3 regions of the Variovorax sp. 10N412 genome follow, and region 2 is predicted to be linked to each of the others. Evidence: riboswitches for the same ligand, from Rfam matches in the RefSeq annotation. Region 2 holds a riboswitch; each other region holds the start of a gene.

Region 1 (4,167 bases), on a different contig from region 2:
GCCGTGGCCAGCTCCTTGCGCCTGGGTTCGTCGGCCGTGGCCAGGAACTCGGACTTGAGCTGCTCCAGCTTGTCGTCGGTGGCCCAGCCGAACCAGCCCTTCTCGCCGTTGCCGGTGAGCGGTGCGAAGAACATCGGGTTCATGTTGTCGGCAATGCCCCAGCCGGTGATGAACAGGTTCCAGCCGCCCTTGTCGACCGGGTCTTTCTTGGCGCGGCGCGTGACCAGCGTGGGCCAGTCCATCGACTGCATGTCGACGTTGAAGCCGGCCTGCTTGAGCAGCTGCGCCATCACCGGCGGAAACTTGTTCAGCACCGCAAAGTCGGCCGGGTACATGAGCACGACGGGCTTGCCGTCGTAGCCGGCTTCCTTGAGCAGCGCCTTCGCCTTTTCGAACTGCGGCTTGCCGGTGAAGTAGCCGGTCTTGTCGGAGGCATAGGCCGAGCCGCACGGGTAGATGGAGGCGCAGCTGTTGTAGAGCTCCTTGTGCACCAGTTGCGCGCGCATCAGCGCTTCCTGGTTGATGGCCATGAACGCGGCCTGCGCGATCTTGGGGTTGTCGAAGGGCGGAATGAAGTGGTTCAGGTGCAGCGCGAACGAGCCCTTGGCCACCGGGCTGTCGAGCGTGATGGCCGGGTTGTTCTTCAGCGCGGTGTACTGCTCGGAGGGCACCCACTCGATCATGTCGACCTCGCCGTTGGCCAGTGCGTTGGCCTGCGTCTGCGCGTCCTTCAGGATGATCCATTCCATGCGGTCGACGTACACGTTCTTGCCGCCCGCAGTGCCCGAGGGCGCCTCGGTGCGCGGCACGTACCTGGTGTTCTTCAGGTAGACGATCTTCTCGCCGGGGCGGTACTCGTCCTTCTTGAAGATGTAGGGGCCGGAGCCGGTGGCGTCGTCGATCTGCTTGTCGGCGGGCGTGGCCGCCACGCGCGCGGGCATGATGAACGGCGGGTTCGACGACGGCTTGCTCAGCGCGTCGAGCACCATGCCGAAGGTGTCCTTGAACACCAGCCTGAAGGTGTTGGCGTCCACGGCCTCGGCCTTGTCGAGCGCGGTGAACATCTTCTGGCCCAGCCCGTCGCGCTGGCCCCAGCGCTTGAGCGACGCAATGACGTCTTCCGAGGTGACGGGCTTGCCGTCATGGAAGGCCAGGCTCTTGCGCAGCGTGAAGGTCCAGGTCTTGCCGTCGGGACTGGTCGTGTACTTGTCGACCATCTGCGGATGCACCTTGCCTTGTTCGTCCACGCCGAAGAGCGTGTCGTACACCATGTAGCCGTGGTTGCGCGTGATGAAGGCGGTGGTCCAGATCGGGTCGAGGATCTTCAGGTCGGACTGCGGCACCAGGCGCAGCACCTTGCCAGCGTCCTGTGCGAAGGCGGTGGCCGCCGCTGCGGCCAGCAGCGCGCCCACGAACATGGCTTTCAGTTGTCGTTTCATCAGCATGGGTCAGTTCTCCGGTTGAAAAAGAGGGACGCGAGCACGTGCAACGCCAGGAAAGACATTCGTCGTGCGGCGTTGCGGGAAACAGGTCATGAAAGAAAGCGGCTCCGGAAGCGAACAAGGGCACCCCCGCGCTCTGTGCGCGGCGTGCCCCTGCTGTCCTTTTGCCTGAGAGATTCACCCTGCGCGCACATCGCACAGGGCTTGCCCCTTCGGCGGCTGCCCTCGGCCCCTGCAAGGGGTCGGTCAGCGCTCTCCAGCGTTAGAAAAAATCCAGTCTTGGGACCTGAGCGTTCTGGGCCATCGCCTTCGGTAATGCACTAACTCGAAGCATCGAGCCGGCATTTCTCCTGGATGAACTTCTCAAAGCAGATTGCGTGCCAAAACGCAGCAATGCGCGAGAAGTCTTCGGTGCCTACTGCGGTCCGCCGCAGAAGTCCGCACGCTCGGTGGTCTTGGCGGTGAAGCGGATGCGCGTGGTGGTGGCGGCGCGCTGCGGCTCGTTCTGCGGCCACTCGCTCTGCAGCCACGTGTACTGCCAGTCGTAGGGCGCGCCGGGTCTGGCGGCCTCGCCGTACACGATGCGCAGGCTGCCTTTGCTTTCGTCATGGCAGTGCTTCGAGGTCTTGTAGTCCTTCTCGCTGAAGCAGGCGCGGATCATCTTGAAGCACGAGAAGGGAATGCCTTCGTGCAAGGCCTTGCCGCCTTCGAGCGGCACGAAGTCGGCAGTGTCGAACGAGGCGCCGCCGCCCGAGTACATCTCCGACACGGTCTGCAGCACGGCCACGGCCCACTTGCTTTCGGCCAGCGGGTAGAGCGCGGGCGCGAGCGACAGGCGCATGTCGCGCTTGTCGCCGGTGTCGCTCGCGGTGCCGGTGTCTTCTTTCTTGAGGGACTGCGCATAGCCCGAGAAATCGTGCAGCCGGTCGAGCTGCCAGCCCTTCGCGTCGGTGGTGCGCTTCACGCGCGCCATGGCCAGCGGCTCGGCCGAGAGCACCACGTAGTCGGCAGGCGTGGCGCCGCGCGGGCGGTACAGGCCGAGCTGCTGCACGTCGCAGGGCTGCGGCAGCAAGGCGCACAGGCGGGTGCGCCATTGCAGGTCGAGCGCCTCGGGTTTCTTCACCGCGTCGAACACCTGGGCCGGCGGCGCGGCGAACACGGGCACAGTGAACAGCGACGCGAGGAGACCGGCGGTGAGCAGCAGCTTTTTCATGGAGCCGAATGGTAGCCATGCCTCGGCGTTCGCGTGCGGCTGCTTGATTGATAGAGTCGGCCTCGACCATGAACCCTTCGTCCCCTTCACCCTCCTCCTTGCCCTCCTTGCCCTCCTTGCCCCCCATCCTCGGGATCGACGCGCTCGGCTTCGCCTACCCCGGCCAGCCGCCGATCGCCTCGAACTGGACCGCCGCCATCGGCCCCGGCGTCACGCTGCTGCACGGCGACACCGGCAGCGGCAAGTCGGCCCTGCTCCAGGTGATGGCGGGCGCGCTGCCCGCCACCGGCCGCCTCACCGTGGCGAGCGCCAGCCTGGACACCGCGCCCGAGGCCTACCGGCGCCAGGTGTTCTTCGTGGACCCCTCCACCGACCGCTTCGACCAGGCCACCGTGCACGAATGCACCGCCGCGCTGCGCCAGGGCGACGCGGGCTTCGACGATGCGCGATGGCAGGCGCTGGTGGAAGGTTTTTCCCTGACCCCGCACCTGGCGAAGTCGATGTTCATGCTGTCCACCGGCTCCAAGCGCAAGGTGTGGCTGGCCGCCGCGCTGGCCTCGAGCCGCCCGCTGGTGCTGCTCGACGAGCCGACGGCCGCGCTCGATGCGGGGTCGGTGCGCTGCCTGTGGCGTTCGCTGGGCGAACTGGTGCAGACGGCGCCGCACAGGGCCTTCCTGGTCGCCAGCGCCGAGCGCATCGACACCGTGCCGCTGGTGGCCACCATCACCCTGCCGCTGCCCTGAAACCCCATTGACAGAGCCCCCCATGGGGGTGTTAGGCCCCTTGGCGGACCGAACCGGCCGCCGACGGGTGACAATCGGCGATTCCGGCGGTGCGATTCCGCCAGAAGTTCCAGCCAACCCGACAACTCAAGTTTTACGGAAGCCAGCGCATGAGCTCGAAGCAACCCACCATCGTCTACACCCTCACCGACGAGGCGCCCCTGCTGGCGACCTACGCGTTTCTGCCCATCATCCGCGCCTTCACCCAACCGGCCGGCATCAACGTCACCACGAGCGATATCTCCGTGGCCGCCCGCATCCTGGGCGAGTTCCCCGAATTCCTGAGCGACGCGCAGAAGGTGCCTGACAACCTCTCCGAACTCGGCAAGCTCACGCTCCAGGCCAACGCCAACATCATCAAGCTGCCCAACATCAGCGCTTCGGTGTCCCAGCTCAAGGCGGCGATCAAGGAACTGCAGGACAAGGGCTACAAGATCCCCGACTACCCCGAGAACCCGACCTCGGACGAGGACAAGGACATCCGCGCGCGCTACAACAAGTGCACCGGCAGCGCGGTGAACCCGGTGCTGCGCGAGGGCAACTCCGACCGCCGCGCACCCAAGGCGGTGAAGGAATACGCCCGCAAGAACCCGCACAGCATGGCCGAGTGGAGCCAGGCCTCGCGCTCGCACGTCTCGCACATGCACGGCGGCGACTTCTATCACGGCGAAAAGTCCATGACCCTGGACCGCGCGCGCAACGTCAAGATGGAGCTGATCACCAAGAGCGG
Region 2 (4,167 bases):
CTTCTCGTTCCAGCCGCCCACGTTGTACGTTTCGCCGAGCTTGCCGGCTTCGAGCACGCGGCGGATGGCGCTGCAGTGGTCCTTCACGTAGAGCCAGTCTCGCACCTGCATGCCGTCGCCGTACACGGGCAGCGGCTTGCCGGCCAGGGCGTTGACGATCATCAGTGGAATGAGCTTCTCGGGAAAGTGGAACGGACCGTAGTTGTTCGAGCAGTTGGTGGTGACCACCGGCAGCCCGTAGGTGTGGTGCCAGGCGCGCACGAGGTGGTCGCTCGCGGCCTTGCTGGCCGAGTACGGGCTGTTGGGTTCGTACTTGTTCTCTTCGGTGAAGGCGGGGTCGGTCTTGGAGAGCGAGCCGTAGACCTCGTCGGTGGACACGTGCAGGAAGCGGAAGGCACTTTTCTGGTCGGCAGGCAGCGCGCTCCAGAAGCCGCGCACGGATTCGAGCAGGCGGAAGGTGCCGAGCACGTTGGTCTGCACGAAGTCTTCGGGGCCGTGAATGGAGCGGTCCACGTGCGATTCGGCGGCGAAGTTGACCACGGCGCGCGGCTTGTGCTCGGCCAGCAGGCGGTCGAGCAGCGCGCTGTCGCCGATGTCGCCCTGCACGAAGATGTGGTTCGGGTTGCCCTTGAGCGACGCGAGGGTCTCGAGGTTGCCCGCGTAGGTCAGCTTGTCGAGGTTCACGACCGGCTCGTCGCTGTTCGCGATCCAGTCGAGTACGAAATTGGCGCCAATGAAGCCAGCGCCGCCGGTAACCAAGATCATGGGGTCCCCTGTGTTTGAAGCAATTGCCCTGCGGCAAATCAACTGGCGATTATCCCATTGGGCCGACAGGCCGAAACACAAGGCGTTACCGTTCACTTCAGGCCGTGTTTACAATCGGCCACACTGCAGGAGAGCGGGCCACCCCGGTGGCCCTACCGAAGGCGCAAACTCCCATGAACGCTCAGGTCGGCCCGACGAGGTCTTCGAAGAAGATTTCGGCAAGGGGTCAGTACTGCATCAACTGACAACGCCGTCTGGAGAGCCATCGCACCACGCCCAGTGGCAACGATGCACCGAAGGAGCAAACCCGCTGCGGGCGCAGGGGGTGAATCTCTCAGGTACCGAGGACAGGGGGAGCGGCAACTTGGACCACGGCCGTCCGGTTGCCTGCTATTGATTCAATAGCACACCACGCCCGTCGTTCAAGCGCTTCAACCTTAAAAGGTATTTGAAATGCGCGTGATCGTTCTTGGCGCCGGCCTGCTCGGCGTGACTTCGGCCTACTACCTCCAGCAACTCGGCCACGAAGTGACCGTGATCGACCGGCAGGCCACCCCGGCCGCCGAAACCAGCTTTGCCAACGGCGGGCAGATTTCCGTCAGCCATGCCGAACCCTGGGCCAACCCCGGCGCGCCGCTCAAGGTGCTGCAATGGCTGGGCAAGGAAGACGCCCCGCTGCTGTTTCGCATCCGCGCCGACATGCGCCAATGGCTCTGGGGCCTGCAGTTTCTGCGTGAATGCACGCCCGCGCGCACCCGTCACAACATCGCGCAGATCGTGCACCTGGGCACCTACAGCCGCGACACCTTGCAACAGTTGCGCCGCGACACGCGCATCGACTACGACCAGCGCACGCAGGGCATCCTGCACTTCTACACGACGCAGAAGGAGTTCGACGGCGCCCTCGCCCCCGCCGAGCAGATGCGTGCGCTGGGCTGCGAGCGCCAGGTCATCTCGGCCGACGAGGCGGTGAAGATCGAGCCCGCCCTCGCGCACATCCGGCCCAAGCTGGCGGGCGCCACCTTCACGGCCGAAGACGAATCGGGCGACGCCAACCGCTTCGCACGCGAGCTCTCCAAGCTGGCGGCCGCGGCCGGCGTGAAGTTCCTCATGAGCCACACCGTCACCGCGCTGCGCGAAGCCGGCGGCCAGATCGACCACGTCGAGGTGACCGACCACGAGGGCCGCTTCCAGCGCATCCGCGGCGACTCCTTCGTCATGGCGATGGGCTCGCTGAGCCCGCTGCTGGCCGCGCCGCTGGGCATCCGGCTGCCGATCTACCCGGCCAAGGGCTACTCGGTGACGCTGCCCGTGAAGGACGCTTCCAAGGCCCACCAGGTCTCGCTGACCGACGACGAGTTCAAGCTGGTGTTCTCGCGCTATACGTCGGCGTCCGGAGACCGGCTGCGCATTGCCGGCACGGCCGAGCTCAATGGCTACGACCGCGACCTGAACCCGGTGCGCTGCGAAGCCATCGTGCGCCGCGTCGAAGAACTGTTCCCCGGCGCCGGCGACACCACGCAGGCGCAGTTCTGGACCGGCCTGCGCCCCGCCACGCCGAGCAACGTGCCGCTGATCGGCAAGACAAAGCTGCCGAACCTGTTCCTCAACACCGGTCACGGCACGCTCGGCTGGACGCACGCCTGCGGCTCGGGCAAGTCGATCGCGCGCATCGTGAGCGGGCTGGCGCCCGAGGTCGATTTCGCGTTCACCGGCATGCCAGCGCCCAGGCTGCGCGTGCTGCAGCCGGCGTGATCGCCAAGGTCAGTCGTTGCTGGTGAACACCGTCAATACGCCGGTGTAGCCATACAGATGGTGGCGGGCAATTTCGCCCGCCGCAAAGAACCCGACCAGCGGCACGTCGCCCAGCGCATGGCGCACGATCTGCAGCTCGGCGCCGGGCGCGCCGAAGTGCGGCCCACCGCGTCCGGAGCAACTCACGTACACCGCCCCGGCAATGCGCCGCGCCGGGTGCGGCGCGGCCTCGGCCTCGCCTGCGGCCACGGCGCGCGCGGTGGCCAGCGTCTGCTCCTCGGGTTCCAGCTCTTCGCGGATCTCGGCGCAGATGCGCATCAGGTCCGCCCGCGCGGCCTGCGCGTTGCGGCGGCAGAAGGTCAGGCGCATGCCGGCCTCGGCCGTGTCGGCAATGGCGATGCCGCGCCGCGTGGGGTCCAGGCCGATGATGTGGCGCACCAGCACGTCGGCGCCCAGGTCGCCGGTGCGGCGGATGCCGTCGCTGCCCGCGTCGGCCAGCCCCACCAGCGTGTTGCGCACCGCGTCGATGGCCTCCTGCGGACGCTCGAGCGACACCTGCAGGTCGGCCAGCAGCACGTCGAGCGCCGGTTCGCCGTCGAGCTTGAGCAGCAGGTTGCCGTCGGCCTCGGTGATCTCGCGCTCGCGCACCGCGCCCGAACGCAGCGGCTGGCAGCCCTGCGTGACGCGCGACACCACCCGCACGCCCTCGCCGAACACCACGCCCGACATGCCGCCCGAAAACACGCCGCCCGCCGCGCCGTGCCCGCGGATGTTGCCGTTGCCGCCGATGGCGAACTGCAGCGAGCCGTGGCGGCCCGACGACAGCCCGCCGAACAGGTAGCCGGTGTCGGTGCGCCCGGCCATCTCGCCGATGAGTTCGGTCAGGTCGGGCGTGGCGGGGTCGGCATGCACCAGCGCCGTGTGCGCCTCGAAGCCGCTCATTTCGGAGTTGCCCAGCGGCGCCACGCCCGAGAACACGCGGTACTGGTCGCTCGGCAGCGCGCACAGCATCAGGCTGATGCCGGGTTCGTCGAAGTACTCGGCGTTGTTGGCCGACACGCCGATGCCGACCGTGCCCGACCAGTCGGTCACCTCGGGCAGCTCGGCGCTCAGGTGGTCGAGGATGTCCTGCGCGTCGGTGGCGTAGTGGTCGGTGATGTAGAGCAGCCCCAGGGTGGGCGCCGACGCGTAGTCGGGAAGGGCCATCTGTGCGCGCAACTGCGCCAGCACGAGGCCGGCTGCCATGCGCCACTGCGGATGGGTGGCATGACCGGAGGGAAACAACTTCATGATGCGTGCCGACCCGTTCTCTTCAAAAAATATCCGTGTATGACGTCAGCGCCGCGCGGAGGTTCGCTTGCGGGCGGCGGTGGCGGGCTTCTTTTTGGCGGCCGGGGCCTTGCTTGCGGCGGCCTTCTTTGCGGCGGCGGGCTTGCGCGCGGCCGGCGTGCCCATCGCCTTGACGGCATCGGCCAGCGGCTGGGCCATGGCCGGCACCTTGAGCTGCGCCGCGTCCTGCAGCGCCGTGCTGGCGATCTGCTGGAACTGCTCGGTGAGCGCGCCCCACCACTGCATGGGGTCGACCACGCCGGCATTGCCGGCCTTCGGCCTGGCGCGCGACTTCGCCGGTGCCGCTTCTTCCTCGGG
Region 3 (4,167 bases), on a different contig from region 2:
GCCGGGCTCGACGAAGACGGTGCGCATCTTCACCTCGCCCGCCATGCGGATTTGGTGCGCCATGCCGGCCGGCACCCACACGCCGCGCCCCGGCGGTACCACCCAGCTGCCCGCCACGGCGCTGACGAGCATCACGCCTGAAATCGCATGGATCAGCTGCCCGCGCCGGTGCGTGTGCAGCGGAATGAAAGCGTCGCCGTCGGTGTCGGTCGCCAGCACGGCCATCGGGCGCGGGGTCGACTCGCCTTGTTCGGGCCTCAGGTCCAGTTTGTCCATTTCTCGACGATAGATGCTGATTCGTAGCGAGAACATCTTCGCGCGGCTTTTTACGATGGCTTTTATCAATGGACATCCAGAAAGCGATCGAATGAACAAGCGCCGCCTCGGCCTGCTCACCGGCACCCATGCCGTCAATGACCTCTACCAGGGCCTGGTGCCGGCCCTGCTGCCTTTCATGGTGCTGGAGCGCGGCTACAGCTACACGGCCGTGAGCGGGCTGATGCTCGCGGCGACCGGCCTGTCGAGCGTGGTGCAGCCGCTGTTCGGCCTGTACGCCGACCGCCACCCGCGCAGTTGGCTGGTGCCCACGGGCTTCCTGGTGGCCGCGCTCGGCGTGGTGCTGGCGGGCATCAGCCAGAGCTACCTGCTGACCTGGATCGCCATCGCGCTGTGCGGGCTGGGCATTGCGGCCTACCACCCGCCGGCCACGGTGGCGGCACGTGCGGCCGGCGGGGCCTCGCAGAAAGCGATGAGCGTGTTCTCCGTCGGCGGCACCATCGGCGCCTCCTTTGCGCCGGTGCTCGCGGCCACGGTGGTCGGTGGTGGAGGCCTGTCGCGCAGCTACCTGCTGGGGGTGCCGGCGCTGGCGATGGGCGTGGTGTGGCTGCTGGCGAATGCGGGGCGCGGCGCTGCGTCCGCCGCCACGGCGGCCGCCGCCCGCAAGGCCGCCGGCGAGGTGCTCAAGCCCCACAACGACTGGCGCGCCTTCGGGCTGCTGGTGGCGACCATCGTGGGCTGGTCGATCCCGTACGTCACGGTGCTGTCGATGCTGTCGCTGCGCATCACGCGCGACCTGCACGGCACGGCCTTCCAGGGCGCGGCGGCGCTCACCGGCTTCACCGCCGCCGGCGCGGTGGGCGTGCTGCTCGGCGGCTGGCTCGGCGACCGCATCGGGCGCATGGGCACCATCCGCAGCGGCTACCTGCTCGCCCTGCCGTCGCTCGCCGGCCTGGTGCTCGCAACGACCCCCGGCTGGGCGCTGGCCTGCACCGCGCTGCTCGGCATGAGCATGTTCCTGCCCTTCGCCGCGCAGGTGACGCTGGCGCAGGACTACCTGCCGCGCAACCCGGCCACGGCCAGCGGCATCACGCTGGGGCTGGCGCTGTCGGTGGGCGGCCTGGTGTCGCCGCTTTTCGGGATGCTGTCGGACGCGCGCGGCCTGGGCGTGACGTTCACCGCGGTGCTGTGCGTGCTGGGCGCGGCGACGGTGCTGGCGCTGCGGTTGCGCAACAGGGCGATGCCGGCGGTGCCGGCGGGGGCGCAGCGCGCTGCGACCTGAGCGCCACCGTCGCCCATGGCCGTCGAATGTCGCATTGCGCGCCTTATGCTCGATTCAGCGAGCATCGAGCGGCAGCCCGACCTGGCGGGGTGATCCAGCAGCGGGAGGTGTCGTTCGAGCGCTACCGTTTCGGCCGATGATCGGGACCGACAAACGACAAGGAGGAGACTTCGCCATGCACCGATCACTGAGTTGCCTCCTCGGCGGCACGCTGCTGGCCATGGCCGCCTTCGGCGCCACGCCGGCGGCGACAGGGCCGCAGCCCGCACCGACCCCGGCGAACCCGGCCGCTGCCATCGCCGAGATCGAGACCGCCGTGCGCAACTGGGCCGCAGCCTGGTCCGCGCGCGACGTGGCGCGCTACCTGGCCACCTATGCGCCCGACTTCACGCCGCCCCGCGGCCAGGACCGCAAGGCCTGGGAAGCCGACCGCCGCACGCGCATCGCCGACAAGGCCACCATCCGCGTGGACATCGACAACCTCGTCATCAGCGTCACCGGGCAAGCCGCCAGCGCAAGCTTTCAGCAGACCTACACCGCCGACAAGCTGCGCGAAAAAAGCCGCAAGACGCTGGAACTGCAACGCGTGGGCAACCAGTGGCTCATCCGCAAGGAAATCGCGGGCGGATGACGCCGCCAAAGACCGTTGCCCGTGCAAACCAAACGGTTCATGAAGATGTCACCGCTTGCAACGATGCTGCAGCCCTCGACTCCCGAAAGCTGTGGCTGCCATGTTCCCCACCAAGACCGACAAGGCCCGCGATGAACTCCAGGGCGGCCAGCGCACGCTCAGCCAGCGGGAGCGCGCGCTGTTGCTCATGGCCGACGGCCGCCGCTCGCTGACCGACTTCAGCCCGCTGTTCAGCACCCGCGACGAGGCCGAGCAGGCGCTCCAGGCGCTGGTGCAGCGGGGCTACCTGCAAGACCCGCAGGCCGCCGCGGCTGCGGCTGCGCAGGCGGCACAGGCCTTGACCGTGCCCGCCGCCGACACGATCCAGGTCAGCACCTCGGCCGACAGCTTCGACGGCAAGCGCTCGCTGGCCACCACGCGCATGTTCCTGTTCGACATCTGCGAGCGCATGTTCGTGCGCCGCGACCCCAAGTTCGCGCTGCAGATGCGCGACGCCCTGCGCGAGGCGCGCGACCGCGAGGCCATGATGACCATCGCCGCGCTGATGCTCAGCGAAATCGAGAAAGCCGCGGGCCCGGAGCGCGCCGAATCGCTGCGCGAACGCATCGACCGGCTGCTGCCGCCGGCTGAAATCGTTCACTGAAGCGAAAGCCCTGCGCACCGCGATCCACTACACTCGCCCGGGTCAGGAGAGAGCCCCGCGCGACGGGGCCGCCGAAGGCGCAGGGGTTTCCCGAACGCTCAGGCAAAAGGACTGACAAGGCGCCGGTACACACCGGCGTTTCCTTGCTGGAGAGAGGCCGCCGTACCGGAAACGATGCAGCGGCCCACCGAAGGAGCAAACTCCGATCGTGGGGCGAATCTCTCAGGTAAAGCGGACAGCAGGGGTGGCCCATGGCTTGCGTCATGGATTTCGTCTGCCCCTTTGGAGTGCCCCATGGCCTCTTCCGCTGCCTCCGCTGCTTCCGCCCCCGACACTGCGCTTCTCAAGACGCCGCTGTACGACCTCCACGTGGAGCTCGGCGCCCGCATGGTGCCCTTTGCCGGCTACTCGATGCCGGTGCAGTACCCCGCCGGCCTGATGGCCGAACACAGGCACACACGCGACGCGGCCGGCCTGTTCGACATTTCCCACATGGGCCAGCTGCGCCTGGTCGGCCCCGACGCCGCAGCGGCTTTCGAGACCCTGATGCCCGTCGACGTGATCGACCTGCCCGCCGGCAAGCAGCGCTACGGCCTGCTGCTGAACGACGAGGGCGGCATCCTGGACGACCTGATGTTCTTCAACGAAGGCAACGGCTCGCTCTTCGTGATCGTCAACGGCGCCTGCAAGGTGGCCGACATCGCGCACATCCAGCGGAAGATCGGCGCGCGCTGCGAGGTGCAGCCCCTGCCCGACCACGCCCTGCTCGCGCTGCAGGGCCCGCAGGCAGCGGCCACGCTGGCGCGGCTGTCGCCCGGCATCGAGCGCTTCGTGTTCATGACCGGCGGCGCGGTGCAGATCGGCGGCATTCCGGCCTTCGTCACCCGCAGCGGCTACACCGGCGAAGACGGTTTCGAGATCTCGGCGGCGGCCAAGGACGCCGAGGCGCTGGCCCGGCTGCTGCTGGCCCAGCCCGAGGTCAAGCCCGTCGGCCTCGGCGCGCGCAATTCGCTGCGGCTCGAAGCCGGCCTGTGCCTGTACGGCAACGACATCGACACCACGACCACGCCGGTCGAAGCCTCGCTCAACTGGGCTATGCAGAAGGTGCGCCGCGCCGGGGGCGCGCGCGAAGGCGGCTTTCCGGGCGCCACGAAGATCCTGGCCCAGCTCGCCGCGGCCACCCCGGGAGCCGCTGGCCACACCGACCACGACACGCTCAAGCGCAAGCGCGTCGGCCTCGTGGCGCTCGAACGCATTCCGGTGCGCGACGGCACGGTGCTGCAGTCCTTCGAGGGCCACGACATCGGCGTCGTCACCAGCGGCCTGCTCGGCCCC

The links. A riboswitch is a leader RNA that binds a small molecule or an ion and turns the genes downstream of it on or off. The one in region 2 is predicted to bind glycine.
Region 1: another riboswitch for glycine. It lies ahead of AC1DJH_RS05025 (ABC transporter substrate-binding protein); the one in region 2 lies ahead of AC1DJH_RS26150 (D-amino acid dehydrogenase).
Region 3: another riboswitch for glycine. It lies ahead of gcvT (glycine cleavage system aminomethyltransferase GcvT); the one in region 2 lies ahead of AC1DJH_RS26150 (D-amino acid dehydrogenase).

What each region holds. Positions count from the first base shown of each region.
Region 1 covers NZ_JBFTIO010000001.1:1,018,221-1,022,387, forward strand. The annotation lists gene AC1DJH_RS05025 (ABC transporter substrate-binding protein) at 1-1,439, opposite strand, end outside; glycine riboswitch at 1,589-1,712, opposite strand; gene AC1DJH_RS05030 (hypothetical protein) at 1,858-2,655, opposite strand; gene AC1DJH_RS05035 (ABC transporter ATP-binding protein) at 2,763-3,398, shown strand; gene AC1DJH_RS05040 (NADP-dependent isocitrate dehydrogenase) at 3,548-4,167, shown strand, end outside.
Region 2 covers NZ_JBFTIO010000015.1:91,678-95,844, reverse strand. The annotation lists gene rfbB (dTDP-glucose 4,6-dehydratase) at 1-765, opposite strand, end outside; glycine riboswitch at 1,010-1,126, shown strand; gene AC1DJH_RS26150 (D-amino acid dehydrogenase) at 1,219-2,520, shown strand; gene AC1DJH_RS26145 (FIST signal transduction protein) at 2,530-3,810, opposite strand; gene AC1DJH_RS26140 (PhaM family polyhydroxyalkanoate granule multifunctional regulatory protein) at 3,856-4,167, opposite strand, start outside.
Region 3 covers NZ_JBFTIO010000005.1:89,740-93,906, reverse strand. The annotation lists gene AC1DJH_RS14505 (AraC family transcriptional regulator) at 1-276, opposite strand, end outside; gene AC1DJH_RS14500 (MFS transporter) at 368-1,558, shown strand; gene AC1DJH_RS14495 (YybH family protein) at 1,734-2,189, shown strand; gene AC1DJH_RS14490 (hypothetical protein) at 2,290-2,832, shown strand; glycine riboswitch at 2,866-2,956, shown strand; glycine riboswitch at 2,969-3,081, shown strand; gene gcvT (glycine cleavage system aminomethyltransferase GcvT) at 3,127-4,167, shown strand, end outside.